2 regions of the Desulfovibrio oxyclinae DSM 11498 genome follow, and region 2 is predicted to be linked to the other one. Evidence: riboswitches for the same ligand, from Rfam matches in the RefSeq annotation. Region 2 holds a riboswitch; the other holds the start of a gene.

Region 1 (9,408 bases), on a different contig from region 2:
GCTCATGGACGACGTCTCCGGCATCCTGCTCGGAACGCCCATCCTGCTGCCGCTAGTGACGCAGATCGGCGTTGACCCGGTCCATTTTGCGGCTATCATGGGTGTGAACCTCGGCATGGGTAACGTCACGCCTCCAACGGCACCGCTTCTCTATCTCTCGGGACGCATATCCGGAGCGCAGCTCACCGGAATGCTCCGGCCGACTCTCTACCTGCTCATCTTCGCCTGGCTGCCGACCCTGCTGATCACGACCTACGTGCCCGAAGTGTCCCTCGGACTGGTCAACCTGCTCATGAAATAGGGGTATACAATGGAAAGCATCAGGGAACTCTACAGAATCGGCGTCGGCCCGTCCTCGTCCCACACCATGGGACCGAAAAAGGCGGCCGAGACCTTCCTGGAACGCAACCCGGAGGCCGCGTCCTTCCGCGTGACCCTCTACGGCTCGCTGGCCGCCACCGGCAAGGGGCACCTGACTGACTGGGCCGTGCTTCAGGTGCTTGGCAACGAACGCACCGAGGTCATCTGGAAGCCCGAAGTCGAACTGCCCGAGCATCCGAACGGGCTGGAATTCGAGGCCCTCGACGGCGAAGGCGCCGTCACCGCATCGTGGCAGGCCTACTCCGTGGGTGGCGGGGCCGTTCGCGGCGCGGGCGACGACGAAGAGCCGCCGGTTCAGGTCTACGACCTGCCCGACCTGACCTCCATCATGGAAATGTGCGAGGAAAAGGGCCTCACCTACTGGGAATACGTGGAACAGTGCGAAGGTCCCGAAATATGGGAGTTCCTGCGGGAAGTTTGGCAGGTCATGCAGGATGCCGTGCGCCGGGGACTGGACACGCAGGGCGTGCTTCCGGGCAGCATCGGCCTCAAGCGGCAGGCATGGAGCTACTACAAGAAGGCCAAGCTCTCCGGCCCCGACATCCAGCAGACCGGCAAGGTCACCGCCTACGCGCTGGCCGTCTCCGAAGAGAACGCGGGCGGCGGAACCATCGTCACCGCCCCCACCTGCGGTGCGGCGGGCATCGTCCCGGCGGTGCTGTACTACCTGCGCGAATCGCAGGAGCCCACGGAGAACGAGATTCTCCACGCCCTCGCCACGGCGGGACTCATCGGCACCATCATCAAGCAGAACGGCTCCATCTCCGGAGCCGAGGTGGGGTGCCAGGGCGAGGTAGGCTCCGCGTGCGCCATGGCGTCGGCCGCCGCCACGCAGATCATGGGCGGTTCGGTGCGGCAGATCGAGTATGCGGCGGAGATGGGCCTTGAGCATCATCTCGGCCTGACCTGCGACCCGGTGGACGGCCTGGTCCAGATCCCCTGCATCGAACGCAATGCCTGCGCCTCGTCCCGCGCCTTGAGCCGCGCGCAAATGGCCTACCTTTCGGACGGACGCCACCGCATTCCCTTTGACGAGGTGGTGCAGGTCATGAAGCAGACGGGCCATGATCTGCCAAGCCTGTACCGGGAAACCTCCACGGGAGGACTCGCCAAGGTCTACGGCGACCGCATGAAAAACATTCAGGGTGGTTGCTGACCACCCTCCACCCATGTCCCGGACGGGGCTTCGTTTCGGCGGAGCCCCGTCATTGTATCAGCCACGGATTTCACGCAAGGAACACCACCATGTCCGACACCGCACGCCCTGCCAGCATCTTCAACGACGTTCTCGGCCCCGTCATGACCGGCCCTTCCAGCTCCCACACCGCAGGCCCCACCCGCATCGGCAAGGCCGTGCGCAAACTCGTGGGGGAAGACATCCTGCGCGCCACCATCGCTTTCAAGGAAGACGGGGCCTACCCCGCCACCTACAAGGGTCAGCGCACCGACATGGGATTCGTCGGCGGCCTGCTGGGGTTCGGTCCCGAACATGAACAACTCATCGACGCCCTGAACATCGCACCGGAACGCGGGCGAAACTACCGCTTCACCTCAGAGCCGCTGGATCATCCGCATCCCAACGCCGCGCGCATCACCGCCACCGGCGTCAGCGGCCGCACACAGACCTTTCTGACCGTCTCAACAGGCGGCGGCATGTTCGAGATATGCGAGATCGACGGCCACCCCGTCTCCATCCGCGGCGACTTTTATGAAATGACCGCGCAGTGTCCGGACCCGTCGCGGCAGGAAGAGCTTCAGGCAGAGGCGGCAGCCATCGGTGCTCGCCTTACCGCCACAGACGGCCCCGACGGCCTTTTCATACACCTCTCGTCCGAAGCACCGTTTTCCCCCTCCCTGCTCAAGCTCGCTGGAGCCATGGACACCGAAGGGGAGTGCCGCGTTTCCCTCATGGATCGCATCCTGCCGGTCGGCGGTCGCTTTCAATACGACATGCCCTTCATGGACGCCGCCGGAGCGCAGAAAGTCGCCCGTTCGGAAGGGCTGGACGCGGCGGAGCTGGCGATCCGTTACGAAACGGCGGCCAGCGGTGCAAGTCGAGACGAAATCATGGAACGCATGAAGGAAATCATCCGATTCATGCGCGCTTCCGCGGAAACAGGACTGCGCGGCGGCCTGCCCAAAACCGGCTACATGGATCCGGTTGCGGCAGACATGGCCGTGAACGCACAGCAAACGAGGCTTGCCGATCTGGGTGTCATGAACCGTGGTATGCTCATCGCCACCGCGGTCATGGAATGCAACAGCGCGGGCGGCATCGTGGTGGCCGCCCCCACCGCAGGCTCCTGCGGAACGCTGCCAGCAGCGGTGCTCTCCGTAGCCGAATCCATGGGGCTGTCCGCGGATAAGCAGGCAGAAGCCATGCTCGCAGCCGGACTGGTCGGAGTATTCATCGCGCATCAGGCCACCTTTGCGGCCGAGACCTGCGCCTGTCAGGCCGAGATCGGCTCATCGACCGCCATGGCAGCCGCTGCGGTTTCCCAGTTGCTTGGCGGCAGCACTGAGCAGTCCTTCGCCGCAGCCGGTCTGGCCCTGCAGAACGTCATGGGGCTGATTTGCGATCCCATCGGCGGGCTGGTGGAACTGCCCTGCGTCAACCGCAACTCCATGGCCGCCTCCAACGCGGTGGTCTCCGCCAACATGGTCCTTTGCGGATTCGACCCGGTCATCCCGCTGGATGAGGTCATCATCGCCATGCGAGAGACCGGAAAACTGCTTCCCTCCGAACTGCGCTGCACCACACGCGGCGGTCTGTGCATCACGCCCACAAGCCTCGCCATTCAGGACAAACTGAATCGGCCGGCTTGAGCACCGGACCATTTCAGAAGCCCCCGCGAGTGTTTCCATACTCCCACGGGGGCTTATCCTGCTGCGGTTTTACCCCAAATTTTATTGCCCGAGATTACGACTACCTAAGCTGAAACATGCCATGAAGTTTCCGCAAGAATGAAGTCAACCCCTTGCTTCCGATTAGGGCTTGGGCTAGGTTCTTGCGCGTTCACGATGTCCTTCAGGTGGCCTACCGGCCACAACAGGGAATCCGGTGAAAATCCGGGGCGGTCCCGCCGCTGTAATCCCCTACCGAAAGGGAAAGGAAAGGTCCACGAGCCACTGCCGAAAGGCGGGAAGGCGGGCCGGACGGGGAAAGCCAGAAAACCTGCCTGAAGCGTATCCAGCCCGGAGCGAAGCGCGGACTTTGCCAAGGGTCATGATTGGTTCACATAACAAAAACAGTTGCCGTGCCGTGTCGGTTCAGCCGTCCGCGCCGAAAGGGCAACCCTGCAAAACAGTCAAACGCCGTCCAACGTGGTCCGGCGTTTTCAGCTTTCCGCGAAGCGCTGTTTTCAAGAGAGACACATGCCGGTTCAGATTCTCAAACGCGACGGATGCCTCGAAACCTGGTCGACCAAACGGGTCGGCGATGCCATCTTCAAAGCCCTCAAGGGCAGCGGCATCAAGGACCCCCTGCTTTCCACCCGGCTGGCCAAAAAGGTCGAGCAGAAGCTCAGGAACGTGGATGTTCCCGAACAGGAAATGGTTCAGGACATGGTCCAGCAGGTTCTCATGGAGGCCCGCCTGTACAAGGTGGCGGAGCGCTACATCATCTACCGTGAGAAACGCCGCGAGATGCGCGCCCAGAACGAATCCTTCCTGAACATATCCGGAGTCACCGAAAGCTATCTCGATAATATCGACTGGCGGGTGAACGAAAACTCCAACATGGTCCACTCCTTTCAGGGCCTGATCCTGCATATGGCCGGATCGGTCCAGGCAAGGTACATGCTGGACAAATATCCCGAAGAAGTCCGCATGGCGCACACCCACGGATACTTCCACATACATGACCTGTCCTTCGGACTGGCGGGCTACTGCTCGGGCTGGAGCCTGCGCGACCTGCTGCTGGAGGGCTTCAACCTGCGCGACCGCTGCTCGTCCACTCCGGCCAAGCACTTCGACGCCGCCTGCGGGCAGATCGTCAACTTCCTCGGCACGCTCCAGAACGAGTGGGCCGGAGCACAGGCCTTCAACAACGTGGACACCTACCTCGCGCCCTTCGTGCGGTATGACGAGCTGGACTTCGCCACGGTGAAGCAGCAGATCCAGAAGCTGCTGCACAACCTGAACGCCACCTCGCGCTGGGGCGGGCAGAGCCCGTTCACCAACTTCACCTTCGACTTCGTGCCGCCGTCCCACATCGCCAACGAACCGGTCATCATCGGCGGCGAATTCCAGGACTCCACCTACGGCGAATACGCCGAGGAAATGGCCATGATCAACCGGGCCTTCCTCGAAGTCATGCTCGAAGGCGACGCCGACGGTCGCATCTTCTCCTTCCCCATCCCCACGTACAACGTGACTGAAGACTTCCCCTGGGAGTCCGAGGAAGGCAAGCTGTTGCTGAAGATGACCGCCAAATACGGCGCACCCTACTTCCAGAACTTCATCAACTCGGACCTCAACCCCGAGGACGTGCGCTCCATGTGCTGCAGACTGCAGATGGACCTGCGCGAGATCCGCAAGAAGACCGGCGGTCTGTTCGGCGCAGGCGACCTTACCGGCTCCATCGGCGTGGTGACTCTGAACCTGCCGAAGCTGGCCTACCTCGCCCAGAACGAGGACGATTTCATCGACCTCATCACCGAATACGCGGAGATGGCCCGCGACTCGCTGGAGTACAAGCGCAAAGTCGTGGAACACAACCTCGAAGCGGGCATGTTCCCGTTCTCGCGCCGCTACCTGAAGAACGGCTTCAACGGCCACTTCTCCACCATCGGACTCATCGGCGGTCACGAAGCGTGCATGAACCTGCTCAAGAAGGGCGTTGACTCCGATGCGGGCTGCAAACTCATGGAACGGGTGCTCAATCACCTGCGCCAGCTGGTTCTGGACTTCCAGGAGCAGACCGGCCACCTGTACAACCTTGAAGCGACCCCGGGCGAAGGCACCTGCTACCGCCTCGCCAAAATCGACAAGGAACTGTACTCCGACATCTACGCTTCGGGCGACGGCGTTCCCTACTACACCAACTCCACCCTGCTCCCGGTGGGCGTCACCCCGGACGTGTTCTTTGCCCTTGAGCATCAGGACAAGCTCCAGACGCTCTACAACGGCGGCACGGTATTCCATACCTTCCTCGGCGAGGCCGCTCCGGACGAGGAGAGCGTGCGCCAGTTCCTGATCAAGGCCATGAGCAAGACCAAGATTCCCTACATCTCGGTCACGCCGACCTTCTCGGTCTGCCGCGATCACGGTTACATCTACGGCGAGCACTTCTCCTGCCCCACCTGCGGCGACGAGACCGAGGTCTACACCCGCGTGGTGGGCTACTACCGCCCGGTGAGCCGCTGGAACAAGGGCAAGCGCGAGGAGTACAAGGAACGCACCGAATACACCATGAACAGCTTCTGCGACGCCTGCTAGCAGCACTGAATCGACATGATTCTCGACGCAAACCAGCTAGCCGCCATCCAACAGCGCAACGACGAGGAACTGCGCAGGGGAAACCGGGCCACCCATGGGTATCCGGCACACACCATCCAGAACCTGCTGCACACCGTCGAAGCGCTCAAGAAGGAAAAGCGCAAATGGAAAAAGCTGGCGCAGCAGCGAGGCAAGGCGCTCACGGAGATCGGCAAACTCGCCGGTAACGGTGACAACGACTCCGACTAGCTCCAGCCTCCCGCACGATGGCAAGGCCCGCTTCCCGAAAGGGAAGCGGGCCTTTTCACGGCTTGATGGGTGTGTTGCCAGTCGCTTTGGTCAGCCCTACCGTCGAACCTTCAGACACGACTGCCGGTTTTTCTTACAGCACCTTAGCAGATCGACACAAAAACCACCAACTTTCCAAGGCCTTACGCTTGGCGTTGAACTTGCTTGTATCTTCTATTCCGCACATGAAAAACGGAAGGTCAGCAATGTTTCGATCCCGCTTTGCGAGTCGCGAAAAGATTCTGGGCAGTTCGCTGCATTTGTTCATGATCGCCCTGTACCCGCTGGGGTGGGTTCTCATCACCGCCATCTTCGGCGGAAGGGTCATGGGCATGGACACGCTTGCGCTGCTGGCTTACTCTTCGGGATATCTGGCGGCGGCGCTGGTGGCCCTGCACATGTGCCGCAAGGAATACGAGAAAGTCCGGCTCTTCGACCCGAACTCGAAAGTCTTCAACGAACGTTTTCTGCTGTTTTCCCTGCGGCTGGAGTACAACCGCAGCAAGCGTCACAGCTTTCCCATGGCCCTTGTCATATTCTCGTTCAACGGCATGACCAGCGTTTCGCAACGCGTGGGGATAGACCCCGAGGACCTCAACAGCAAACTGGTCAATCCCGTCCTGCAGAGCATTCGCACCAGCGACATTCTTTCCAAGCTCGACAACGAACGCTACGCCCTGCTGCTGCCCAACAGCGACATCGACGGCGCGCAGGTGGTGGCGAACCGGATTTCTGCCGAGTTGAACCGCGAATTGCAGAAGCTGCGCCTCGGTGCGCGTGTGGACCCTGTCTACGGAATATGCGGTTTGGACTGCAACGGCATCAAGGCCCCGGAAGACATCATGGCCGGAGCGGTACAGGCCCATCTTGAGGCATCGGATTCAGTACGGAACAAGGTCGGCATCTGCGGAGCGCATTGCAACTGATCATTCCTCATGGAAGGCGTCGAGGTAGGCTTCGACCATGGCCTCCACGGAATGACCGCGCATGATGCGCGCCCGTGCGGCCACGGCCCTTTTCTTCCGGTCCATCTCATTCCGCAGAAGCGCCTCAAGCGCACCGGCAAGCATTGACGGCGAACGCCCTTCCAGCATGGTTCCGACTTCGTCATCCACCACGTCGCCGATGGAGCCGACATTGACGGACACAACCGGCAGTTCCGTGCTCATGGCCTCCATGACCGAAAGCGGAAGCCCTTCGTCGCGGGAGGTGATGGCGTAGACATCCAGTGCGTTCAGCCAGCGGTGAACGTCCTGCACCATGCCGGGAAAACGACAGCGGCCCAGCACGCCGAGTTCCTCTGCGCGCGACTGCAAGGCCTCCCGCCGGGAGCCGTCGCCAAGAAGAACGAGGTTCAGTGGATGCCCCTCTTCCTTGCCATTTCCCACAAGCTCGGCGAAGCCCTCAATGAGCAGATTCAGATCCTTGACCGGCTCCATTCTGGCACAGGTGCCGATGACGCGAGCCTCGGGAGCAATGCCGAGCAATTCCCGAACATCCTCACGATTTCGCTGGTTCGGTCTGAAACGAATCGTATCAACGCCGTTGGGAACGCTGATGCAGCGATCGGCGGCTTTCGGCATCCGCCGTGCGAACCAGTCGCGAATTTCGTCCGAGACAAAGATAAAACTATGCACAGCAGGTGCTATCTGCTCGAACCGACGTATCACGTCCGGTCGATCTTCATAGGAATGATAGTCATGCTCCACGTGAATCAGCTTTTTGCGCAGGGCGAATGCTCCGGGAACGGCATGGACGAGCTGACGAAAATGATGCGTGACCACGACGTCCGCGCCGTAGTGCATGAGCCGCCCAAGCCGGAACATGGCTCCGGGCCGAATCCCGCTGGAAGCGTCGAAGTGCATGGCGGGAATGCCCTTGCCGTCCAGCCGCTGCCGCAAGGCACCGTCGCTGCCGAGAGCGCAGATTCTGGAAGCGTAGCCGCGCGCGGAAAAGCGTTCTGCAAGGGTTGCCGCAAGAGATTCGGAGCCGCCGACGTTGAGCGAATCCAATACCTGAAGAATTCTCATCGCGCCTTCTCCGCTCCCGGCGGCGCCTGCTGATTGGACGAGGCGGCGGTCCAGACATCGTCCCTGCCGCTCAGGAATCTGTGCCACGCCAGCACCACGGCGGCATTGAGCAACAGCAGCGCGGAGAGAATCCTTCCCGGAAGCGAGCCGCTGGAAGTCGCATACGCGATACAGGCCATGAGCCAGCAGGCGAGCTGAATCATGCCAAAGAGGGTGAACACTCCTCCGGCGAGCAGGCAGAAGATCAGACTGCCCGCAAAGAACAGGGGCAGGAAAAGCCTGAGCATCTTGTGCGAGACGAACCGGAACCACAGCCGGTTGCGAAGTGGCGAAAACAGTTCCGGCGCAAGCCGCATCAGCTGAAGGTTGCCATACAGAGTGCGGACCTTGCGGGCAAGCTCTCCCCTGTCGTGCACCGGTTTACGATCCACGGCAACGGCGTCCGGATCGTAGAGGACTCTGTATCCGTCCATCACCGCGCGCATGGGGACGAGCAGGTCGTCGAGAATCGTTCCCTCCGGCACGGTTCGGAAACATTCGCGCCGGAGCGCATAGATTGCCCCGGTCGCGCCCATGGCCGAGTCGGTGGCGGCTTCTGCGGTGCGCAGACGAACCTCGTAATCCCAGTAGGCTCCCACACCGGCGGCAGCCCCGTCGCCCTCATCAGGAGCGATGACCAGCCTTCCCGAGACCCCACCGACACGAGAGTCGGCAAAATGCGAGACCAGACGTCGCGCCACGTCCGGCGCAAAGGACTGACGCGCGTCGCCGAACAGCAGCAGATCGTGCTTTGCGACCGCCACACCGGCATTGAGCGCTACCGCCTTGCCCGAGGGCACGGGCAGCCGCACCAGCTCGACCCCGTCACCGGCACGTGAACGCACGATTTCGTCGGTCGCATCCACGGACCCGTCGGAAACCACGATGGTCTGCACAAGCTCACGGGGATAATCCATGGATACAAGGTTATCCAGTCGTTTGCTTATCTGCCTTTCCTCGTCGCGGACGCAGATAATCACGGAAAGCGGGCGAGGCTCGTCATCTGTTTCCACGCCTGCAGGCCGAAGCTTCCCCAGGGCGAGCTGAAGAAGCGGATAGCCGACAACGGCATAAGCCAGCATCGCCAGAAAAAATATGGCCAGAACTTCCATGTATCACCGCCTCCTTTGCATGGTTCGTCGTAACCGCATCAGTTGCATCCGGCAGGCGCGGTCGGAAGCACCTGCGGGCGGCTGATGCCCACCGTGACCGTCTTTGCCTGATGCCTGAT
Region 2 (9,408 bases):
GCGCCCGGAGCTGCTGCCAGATGCCCGAATGCGCGCGCTCGTGCATGGGGCGGATGAGAACCAGATCGGGCCGGTGGGCAAGAAACCGCTCCGCGCCGTCGCGGGAACCGAGCATGGCGCGACCTTCGGCAGTGGATTCGTTCGCCGAGCGGGAAACCCCGATCAGCCGATCCCCGGCGTCCATGAGCAGCAGGTTCCGTGTGTGCGCGGCATACAGTGACACGATTCGTTCAAACGGTTGGTCAAACGTGATGGTCCTGCCGAGGCTGTCCGTGACGCTTGCGGCTCCGGCGGCTTGCGGCGTCAGGAGCAGAAGCATTGTCGCCAGAAAAATGCGGATCATTCCGACGGTCTCCTCAAGGCGATGCGGGGGCGTCCGGTGAACGGGTCGTCGTCCACGAATGCTTCCACGCCGAATACTTGAGAAATGATCTCCGGGACAAGCGCGGCCTCCACGGAACCGGACGTCGCAACGCGGCCCCGGTGCAGGACGGTGACGCCGTCGGCAAACGCGGCAGCGAGATTCAGATCGTGCAGCACCGCGATGACGCTGCCGTCGTTTCGGCAGATGTCGCGCAGCAGGTGCATGGTCTCAAGCGCGTGATGCGGGTCCATGCTCGCCGTGGGTTCGTCAAGGAGCATGAGCGGCGCGTCCTGCGCCAGTGTGCGCGCAAGAGCGGTGCGTTGGCGTTCACCGCCCGAAAGGTCAGTGGCGGGGCGCTCGGCCAGAGCGGTCATGTCCACGGCCCTGAGTGCCTCATCAACCTTGGCACGGTCCTGGGGCGATGGCGGTGAGAAACGCGGAATGTGAGGATGGCGGCCCATCATGACGGTTTCGCGCACGGTGTAGGCGAACCCGGCGTGTTCTTTCTGGGGCATGTAGGCCAGACGTCTTGCGCGTTCGGCAGGCGAAAGATGCGAAACAGGCTCCGCGTCAAGCAGGATGGATCCGGAATCGGGCGTTCGGTATCCCGCCATCAGATCCAGCAGGGTGGACTTGCCCGACCCGTTGGGGCCGACGATGACGTGAAGACTCCCTTGTGCAATCTGTATGGAGAGGTTGTCGATAACCCTTCGTTCTCCATGGGCGAAGCACAGGGTGTCTGCCGTAACGATGGTGTCAGTCATGGACCCCTCCGGCATGACGCTGGCGAAAGAGCCAGCAGAACACGGGGCCGCCGATCAGCGCGGTAAGGACGCCGATGGGCACCTCGTGCGGCAGCACGGCGCGTGTCAGGGTGTCGGCGGCCAGCAGCAGCACGGCACCGGCAAGGCCGGAGGCGGGCAGCAGCACGCGGTTGTCCGGGCCGGAGACGAGCCGGATCAGGTGCGGCACCACGAGCCCCACAAAGCCGATGATGCCGGCCGAGGCCACACAGATGGCGCTTACGAGGGACGCCCCGCACAGCAGGGCGAGTCGGACACGTCCCGGATTCACGCCCAGCGACGACGCCGAGCGGCCGCCGAGGGACATGACGTTGAGATCGCGTGCGAACCACAGGCACCAGAGCAGTCCGGCGATGCCCGCTCCCCAGACCATGGCGGCCCGGTCCCATCCGGCTCCGGCAAAGCTGCCCATGAGCCAGAATATGATGGCGGAGACGCGCTCGTCCGCGAGATACTTCAGGAAACTCAGCCCCGCCGACAGTATGGACGCGGTGATGATCCCTGCCAGCACGAGTGTCGCCGGGGATCGGGAGCTGTCGCCGCGTGCGATGAACAGCACGGCCAGCAGGGTGAGGCTGGCTCCGGCGAAGGCAAAGACCGGCAGCGTGGCCGGACCGAGAAAGGCCAGCCCGAGCACGAGGCACAGCGCCGCTCCAAAGGCCGCCCCGGAGGACACCCCGAGGGTGAAGGGGTCGGCCAGCGGATTGAGCAGCACGCCCTGAAAGACCGCGCCGGCCACGCCGAGGCCGAATCCGGCCCCGGCGGAGGTCAGGATGCGCGGCAGCCGGATGTCCATGACGATGGCCCGGAACTGCGGCCCGGCTTCGGTTCCGGGCAGGCCCAACGCTATCCCGAGAGCGTCGCCTGCGGGGATGCTGACGAATCCCATGACGAGGGATGCCGCCGCGATCAGTGCGAGGGCCGCGCCCAGTGCCGCCGGGAGCAACACCGCCCGGACCGTTGCCGATGCATTTTGATTCACGTTTGCCCGTTATTCCATGGCCTGCTTGAGATTCTTCACGTACAGATCGGCCCAGCCGTCCACGGAGCCGAGTCCGCGAAGTTGGGTCTGGACTCTGTACCCCGCCTTTTTGAGCAGGATTTTCCAGGAGTCGTCCTCGTCGCCCGCCATGTCATTGGAGGCGTGGTCACCGGCGACTACCATGAAGGGCTTCATGAGCACGTTGGCCTTGCCGGATTCGCGCAGCTTGGGCAGCACGTGGTCGAATGAGGGATACCCTTCCACGCAGCCCACGAAGACTGGGTAATTATACTCCGCCTGCATGGCGGCGGCGAATTCCGCATAGATTCCGGTGGAGAAATAGTCGTTGCCGTGGCCCATGTAGAGCAGGGCCGCGTTGGCTTCTCTGGCCTCTTTCACGTCCGAGGCCAGTGCCTTGACCGCCTCGTCGATATCCTCGGTGTAAGGATGCCGCTCACCGGGCATCCCCAGAGCCGGTCGCCCGAGGCTCAAGCGCTGGAACGGCCGATGCCGGGGCTTCAGGGAGCTGATGGAGCGCAGGGAGGACACCAGCGTGATCAGGTCGTGGAATTCCTCGCCCGCAAAGACGTGCAGAGACTGAACGGTGATATCCCGGTATCCGTCATTTTGCAGGTCGGCAATGGTGGCCAGCGGGTGCTTGACGTGGAGCACGTCACGCGGGACTTCGGGGTGGTCCTTGCTCCACTGTGGATCGTTGGCGCGCTTCTGCCACTTCTTGCGGATGATGTCCGAGGTGAACGCGAGGCGCACCGGGGTTTCGGGAAAGGCCTGCACGACCTTGTCGCGGATAGTCAGGATGGATTGAAGCGCCTTGGGGTAGCTGGTCCCGAACGCGGCGAGCACGATGGCCTTTTTTGCAGGGCCTTCGGCATGAGAATGCCCGGCGAGGGCCGCTGTGGGGAATAGCAGACAGAGTGCCAGAACAAGGGATGCGATGCGCATGAATGCCTCCAGGGTATGGAGGGGCTTGTTTAGGGAAAGAAAAGACCCCCGGCGCGGGTATGGCCGGAAGGGCTTGCTTCCCGAGAGATGGCCCGGACGGACAAAAGCCCCGTTGTCGCCCGGCTGAACCGGAAACAGGCTTCGGCAGGTCTTCCGGCTGCCCCTCCCATCCCGGCCTTCCCGGAACATATTCCAGTGGCTCACTCGGGGACGGGATTCGCGGGGGTCACGGCGGCGGGTCCGCTCCCGATTTTCACGGGATTCCCTATCAAGTCCTTACGGACACCTGAAGCGATTTCGAATTAAGGAGATTGTGCGGCTGATGTCAAGGCTGATGGCCGACTTCCCCGGCGCTGTTGAGCAGCTCCTCGGTATCCACCACGAGCGCGTCGGATTCTCCCATCATGCCGAAGCCGAGGATGGGCAGGTGGAAGACTTCCTCCACGGGAACCGTAAAGCGCGTGATGACCACCTGCTGCTGCTTGAGCACTTCGTCCACGAGGATGGCGGCCTTGTATTCTCCCACGCGCACCACCACGCACTGGGCCTTCTCGATGTCATCCACCTTGGGCTTGATGTCCAGAAAATCGCCGAGGCGCAGCAGGGAGTGCACTTCGCCGCGCACGTCCACGGTCTCGCGACCGTCGGGCAGTTCGACCACTTCCTGCTTGGTGGGGACGTAAATCTCCATCACGTCGCGACTGGGGATGATGAAAATATCGTCGCCGAGCCGGGTGATAATGGCGTCCACGATGCCTTCGTTGGCCGAGCGGTCCAGCGGGATGACGATGGTGAAGGTCGCCCCCTTGCCCAGCACGCTGTCGATGCGGATGTCGCCGTCGAGGCCCACGCGGATGGCGTTGACCACGGCATCCATGCCCACGCCGCGGCCGGAAACGTCCGTGACCTGCGCCGCGGTGCTGAAGCCGGACTCCAGCACGAACTGGAGGATTTCCTTGTCGGAATAATCCCTGTCCGGATCGGCGATGCCCTTTTCAATCGCCTTGGCGTGAATGCGTTCGGGGTCGAGCCCCTTGCCGTCGTCACGAACCTCGATGAAGGCTTCCTCGCCTTTTCGCCACGCGGAGAGCGTCACCGAACCCGTCTCGGGTTTGCCGGTAGCCGCGCGCTCTTCGGGGTTTTCAAGACCGTGGTCCACCGCGTTGCGCAGCAGGTGCACCAGCGGCTCGTTGAGGCTTTCCACGATGGTTTTGTCCAGCGCAAGTTCTTCGCCTTTGATGACAAATTCGAGCTTTTTCCCGATCTTCTGGGAGAGGCTCTTCACCAACCGGTGCATGGGCATGAAAATCTGCTTGAGGGGCACGAGGCGGATGGCGTCAACCTCGTTCTGGAGCTTGTTGATGACCGTGTCCAGCTCGCGAAGACTGGCCGAAGTCTTCTGGGCGTTCTTGCCACTGCTCTGGGCTATGACAGCGTAGGTGACCATGAGCTTGCCCACGTGTTCTATGACGCGGTCAAGGCGGTCGGTGGCGACTCGGATGGAAGAGATGGCCTGCGGCTGCGCCTGTTTTTCCTCCTTGGACTGCGAGGGCGGCTGAGGCTTACGGGTGGCAGGCTGCTCATCAGGCGCAGCTTCGTTGTCGGGGGCGACTTCCTCACCGCTCATGGCAGCGACGGCAGCGGCTTCGGCCTCGGCTTCCGCCTGACTGGCTTCTGCCTGAGCCTCGGCGATTTCCTCTTCGCTCTTGGTTTCCACGGCTCCGAGGTCGAGAATGCCCGCAAGGGACATGAGAAATTTCTTCTGCGCTTCGGTAACGCCGAGCATGGCCGTGACGATTTCCTGCGAGACCGGCGTGATGCCGTCCGAGAGCATGTCGAGCAGGGCGATGACCTGCGCGGAGGACAGCTTCATGTGGCTCAGGCCCATCATGTCCATGGCCTCGACCACCTGAGCCTTGCCCTGTTCGGCGTCGAGGATGCGTTTCTCGAATTCCTCAATGCATTCGCGGATGCCGTCGCGCATTCGTTACCTCATTGGCGCTGTTCGCGCCCTTTGAAAAAAGCCTGCTCGTCCTCGAAGGCCGCGATGGTCCTGTCGAAGGCCCATGAGTAGAAGACGTCCTTGCAGGAGGCTGACAGGCAGCAGACGGAGATGTCGAAGATGCCCACCAGTTCGGCGATGGCCTCCCACGAGGAAGAATTGAAGGTCAGCACCTCGCTCATGTCCATGAGGACTGGCGTGCCTGCCCCGGCCTGAATGATGGCGCTGGTGATGGGTTTGCGGTGCGGTTCAAAGTGTACGCGCCGGTCTTTGATGTGAATGACGGTGACGCCGTCCTTTTCCTCCACCTCGACCCCGGCGGCTTCCGGTCCTGCGTCGCCTCCGCCGCCTTCCGTGGCCTCGCGGATGAGCCCCTGAATTCGTTGGGTCTCGCCCTCGTCCGGCTGGCCCGTGTCGCGCAGTTGCTCCAGCACCTGAAAAATCATGTTCACGGCCTCGGAGAGAACCGCGATGTTCGAAGGGTCCGCAGGGACTTCACCGGATTGGACCTTCTTCATGAAGTCTTCGACCTTGTGGGTGAACGATGATGCGTACTCGAACCCGGCCATGAAGCCGGTGACGCCCTTGATGGTGTGCAGGGGGCGCGAAAGGACCTCGATCCCATCCTGTGTCAGGCCGAAATCGAGCTGTTCAAGCCCCTCGACAACCTGAGGGTAGTACTTGTCGTTGACCTCCGAGAAGAACTCGTCGACCATTGCATCGTCTTCACTCATGCCGATCTCCGCGGTTATTCCTTGAGCAGGCCCACTCGTTCGAGTTCCTTGAAGAGCTTTTCCTTGTCCACGGGCTTGACCAGATATCCCGAAGCCTGCCCTTCATGGAAGGATTTGAGAACGGTCTTGGGATCATCCAGCGCCGAGGTCATGATGACCTTGGAACGGGGGCCTTCCTGTTTGCTTTCCATGTCGCGAATGGCTGCAAGCGCTTCGATTCCGTCGATCTCCGGCATCATGATGTCCATGAGCACCAAGTTGTATGGGCGCTTTTCCTCCATGGCGAGTCGGACGGCTTCTATGGCTTCGCGGCCATTGACTACTATGTCCACTTCAAAAAGTGACATAAGGAACGATTTCAAAACCTTGCGGCTAAGAAACTCGTCTTCGACTATCAATGCCCGCATGCTTCCTCCGGTGGTTGGGCGATACTATCTTGGTCTTCGGGTATGATGTCCCGATGGTTAAAATAATGTCAATGACTTATTCTTTATAAATCTATTCTCTTGCCTGACGCGCCGGGACGGGCTATTGAGCCGTCCATGGTTCGCGAAATCACTGATACGAGAAAAAAGCGCGTGGACGAGGTGCTCGCCAGACGCCAGAAGGACCTGACCCTCGTCATGGACAACATCTGGGATCCGCACAACGTTTCGGCCGTGTTGCGCAGCTGCGACGCGTTCGGCGTGAACCGGGTGCATCTTTACTACACCACCGCCAAATGGCCAGAGCTGGGCAAGAAGAGTTCGGCCTCCGCCAAGAAATGGGTGGAGCGTGTGCGTCACGAGGACCACGCAGCCATGATCGGCGACATGCGCGAGCAGGGTTACCAGATCCTGCGCACCGGTTTTTCTCCTACCGCGCGCACGGTGATGGATTTCGACTACACCGGCCCCACGGCAGTGATTCTGAGCAACGAGCACCGCGGCACCGCCCCGGAACTTGCAGAACTGGTGCCGGACGAGGTGTACATCCCCATGCAGGGGATGGTGCAGAGCTTCAACGTCTCCGTGGCTGCCGCCCTTATCCTTTATGAAGCGTTCACGCAGCGTAACGCCAAGGGCATGTACGACAGTCCTTCCTATTCCCCCGAGGAACTGGAGCGATTGCGCAGCGAGTGGTACACCCGCTGAGTTATCTATAATAGCATCCCGCGGGATAATCCCATTACTTTCGATGCAGGAAGGCGCATCCTCATGAACAGCACGCCCGATCAACTTCAGGCTGTGGCCGACGCGCTGCGAAACGGCGGGGTTGCCGTGTACCCCACGGAAACCCTTTATGCCATCGGTTGTCGCGGGGACAGCGAGGAAGCCGTCCGGAACGTATCCCGCCTCAAGGCGCGGCCGGAAGGAAAGCCGCTGCCGCTTCTGGTGGGAAGCATGGACGGTCTTGAAAAGGTCTGCGGCCCCGCGACCGATGTGGCGGCTAGGCTCATGAACACTTTCTGGCCCGGTCCGCTGTCCATCCTGGTTCCGGCCGGGGCACACCTCGCTTCCGGAGTCAGCGACGAACGCGGGCTGACGTCGGTTCGCTGGACCGCTCATCCTGTAGCGGCTCGGTTGAGCGAGATGGTGGGAGCGCCGCTGGTGGCCACAAGCGCCAATCGCAGCGGTCAGCCCCCTGCGGCTCTGCCGGAAGAGTTGGACAAGGAGCTTCTGGCTGGAGCGGATGCATTCTACTCCGGACGACCTTACCCGTCCGGTGGCGCGCCTTCCACTGTGGTGGAAGTTCTGGATGACGGCTCGTTGCGGCTCGTGAGAGTCGGTGCCGTGTCCGGAAGGGCGCTCCTTCAAGAGGGGTTTGCCCTGGAAAGGGAATAGTTACCGTACATGCGGGAGTGCGCCGTGACCTGCAGCGAGAATCCGCCGATAATACTGGTAGTGGAAGACAGCAAGTCCATCCTTCAGGAGTTGCAGCGCAGGATTCCTGAAGAGCTCGGATTCACGGTGGAGGCGGCCGCCGATTTCGCTGGGGCCGAGCGGCTTGTGCAGGACAACCCCGAACGCTTTTATTGCGCAGTTCTCGACCTGAATCTCCCTGATGCGCCTGACGGTGAAATCGTCGATCTGGCACTCAATACGGGAATCCCTGCCGTCGTCTTTACTTCCGGCATGGATGAACAACTGCGCCGGACGGTTCTGGATAAAGGCGTTGCCGACTACATTTTCAAGGACTCCAGAGCAGTCTGCAACCTTGTTCGCTCGCTTGGACGGCTGTGGGCCAATCGCGACTGCAAGGTGTTGGTCTGCGAGGATTCCCGTTCCATGCGCGAACACGTTTCGACCGTACTTCGCAGGCGGATGTTCCAGGTGCTGACAGCCGCGGACGGCAAGGAAGCGCTGGAAGTGCTGGAACGTGAACCCGGCGTGCGGGTGGTGGTCACGGATTTTGCCATGTCCGGCATGGACGGGCTCAGTCTCGTGCGAAAGGTCCGGGAGACCCGCAGCAACGAGCAAGTCGCGCTCATAGGTATTTCCTCCAACGATACCGGCCCGCTTTCCGTCTGGTTTCTCAAGGCCGGGGCCGACGATTTCCTTCGCAAGCCGTTCCTCACTGAAGAGATCATCTGCCGTGTCGAGCAGAACCTTGAGCGCCTTGAGCGGGTTGAAAAACTCAAGGATGTGAACGAGTCCCGGCTTCGTTTCCTTGGTTTCGTGGCGCATGACCTGCGCAACCCCATCAACGGTATCAGAGGCTTTGCCAACCTTCTCAAGGGCGAGCTGACGGATATAGACGGCGAACAGCAGCAGGTGCTGGATATCATCGCCCAGTCCGCCGACAATATGTTGTTGCTGGTGGACGACCTGCTGGGCGTTTCCGCCATTCAGTCTGGCAAGCTGGAGTTGCGGCCCGCGGTCACGGACCTGCGATCCGTAGTGCGTGACAGGGTTACGGCCAACAAGCTCATGGCCAAGCGCAAAAGCATTGGGATTGATCAGGATCTCGAAGAACTTCCCCTTGTCTCTGTGGACGCCGCCCGCATCGGGCAGGTGCTGGACAACCTGCTGTCCAATGCCATCAAGTTTTCCATGCCGGGCACGACGATTTCCGTGAGGCTGGCCCGTTCGGAAGAGGATATTCTGCTTTCCGTTTGCGATCAGGGGCCCGGGATAGATCCGGAAGAGCAGGGAAGGCTTTTCCAAGATTATCACAAGGGCAAGGCCGCCCCGACCGGCGGCGAATCCAGCACGGGACTCGGGCTGTTTATCGTTCAGAGTGTCATCAAGGCACACGGCGGAAGCATCGATGTGGCGTCTGAAAAGGGGGCCGGGGCATGTTTTCATGTTCGGCTGCCGTTCACGCCTGTAGAGGAGTAGAGTTTTTTGAACCCCGATGTGGCGGATATGGCCGTTTCTACGGAACCCTGTTCAATAATTTTTACTGGTAGCCCCCGTGGGTTACCCCGGGGTTGATGGCAGACGGTTTGTTAACATCCTGATTTTGATGTGATAAATTTTTTTTGAAAGGGTTTGTGTCTGATTTGGCACGGCGGTTGCTCTAATCTTTTTACCTTCTTTCTTTTGCTAATGGTTTACGAAAACGGCTCTCCGGGACGG

The links. Region 2 has a riboswitch for cobalamin ahead of B149_RS0114270 (sirohydrochlorin cobaltochelatase). Riboswitches for the same ligand answer to the same signal wherever they lie in the genome.
Region 1: another riboswitch for cobalamin. It lies ahead of B149_RS0105040 (ribonucleoside triphosphate reductase); the one in region 2 lies ahead of B149_RS0114270 (sirohydrochlorin cobaltochelatase).

What each region holds. Positions count from the first base shown of each region.
Region 1 covers NZ_AQXE01000003.1:197,273-206,680, forward strand. The annotation lists gene B149_RS0105025 (TRAP transporter large permease) at 1-301, shown strand, start outside; gene B149_RS0105030 (L-serine ammonia-lyase) at 311-1,537, shown strand; gene B149_RS0105035 (L-serine ammonia-lyase, iron-sulfur-dependent, subunit alpha) at 1,627-3,207, shown strand; cobalamin riboswitch at 3,395-3,578, shown strand; gene B149_RS0105040 (ribonucleoside triphosphate reductase) at 3,757-5,820, shown strand; gene B149_RS0105045 (hypothetical protein) at 5,836-6,069, shown strand; gene B149_RS0105050 (GGDEF domain-containing protein) at 6,315-7,034, shown strand; gene B149_RS0105055 (glycosyltransferase) at 7,035-8,138, opposite strand; gene B149_RS0105060 (glycosyltransferase family 2 protein) at 8,135-9,289, opposite strand; gene B149_RS0105065 (SIS domain-containing protein) at 9,328-9,408, opposite strand, start outside.
Region 2 covers NZ_AQXE01000014.1:68,726-78,133, forward strand. The annotation lists gene B149_RS0114255 (ABC transporter substrate-binding protein) at 1-343, opposite strand, end outside; gene B149_RS0114260 (ABC transporter ATP-binding protein) at 340-1,128, opposite strand; gene B149_RS0114265 (FecCD family ABC transporter permease) at 1,121-2,149, opposite strand; gene B149_RS0114270 (sirohydrochlorin cobaltochelatase) at 2,159-3,112, opposite strand; cobalamin riboswitch at 3,239-3,418, opposite strand; gene B149_RS0114275 (chemotaxis protein CheA) at 3,438-5,096, opposite strand; gene B149_RS0114280 (Hpt domain-containing protein) at 5,105-5,848, opposite strand; gene B149_RS0114285 (response regulator) at 5,863-6,255, opposite strand; gene B149_RS0114290 (TrmH family RNA methyltransferase) at 6,391-6,981, shown strand; gene B149_RS0114295 (L-threonylcarbamoyladenylate synthase) at 7,045-7,671, shown strand; gene B149_RS0114300 (hybrid sensor histidine kinase/response regulator) at 7,696-9,168, shown strand.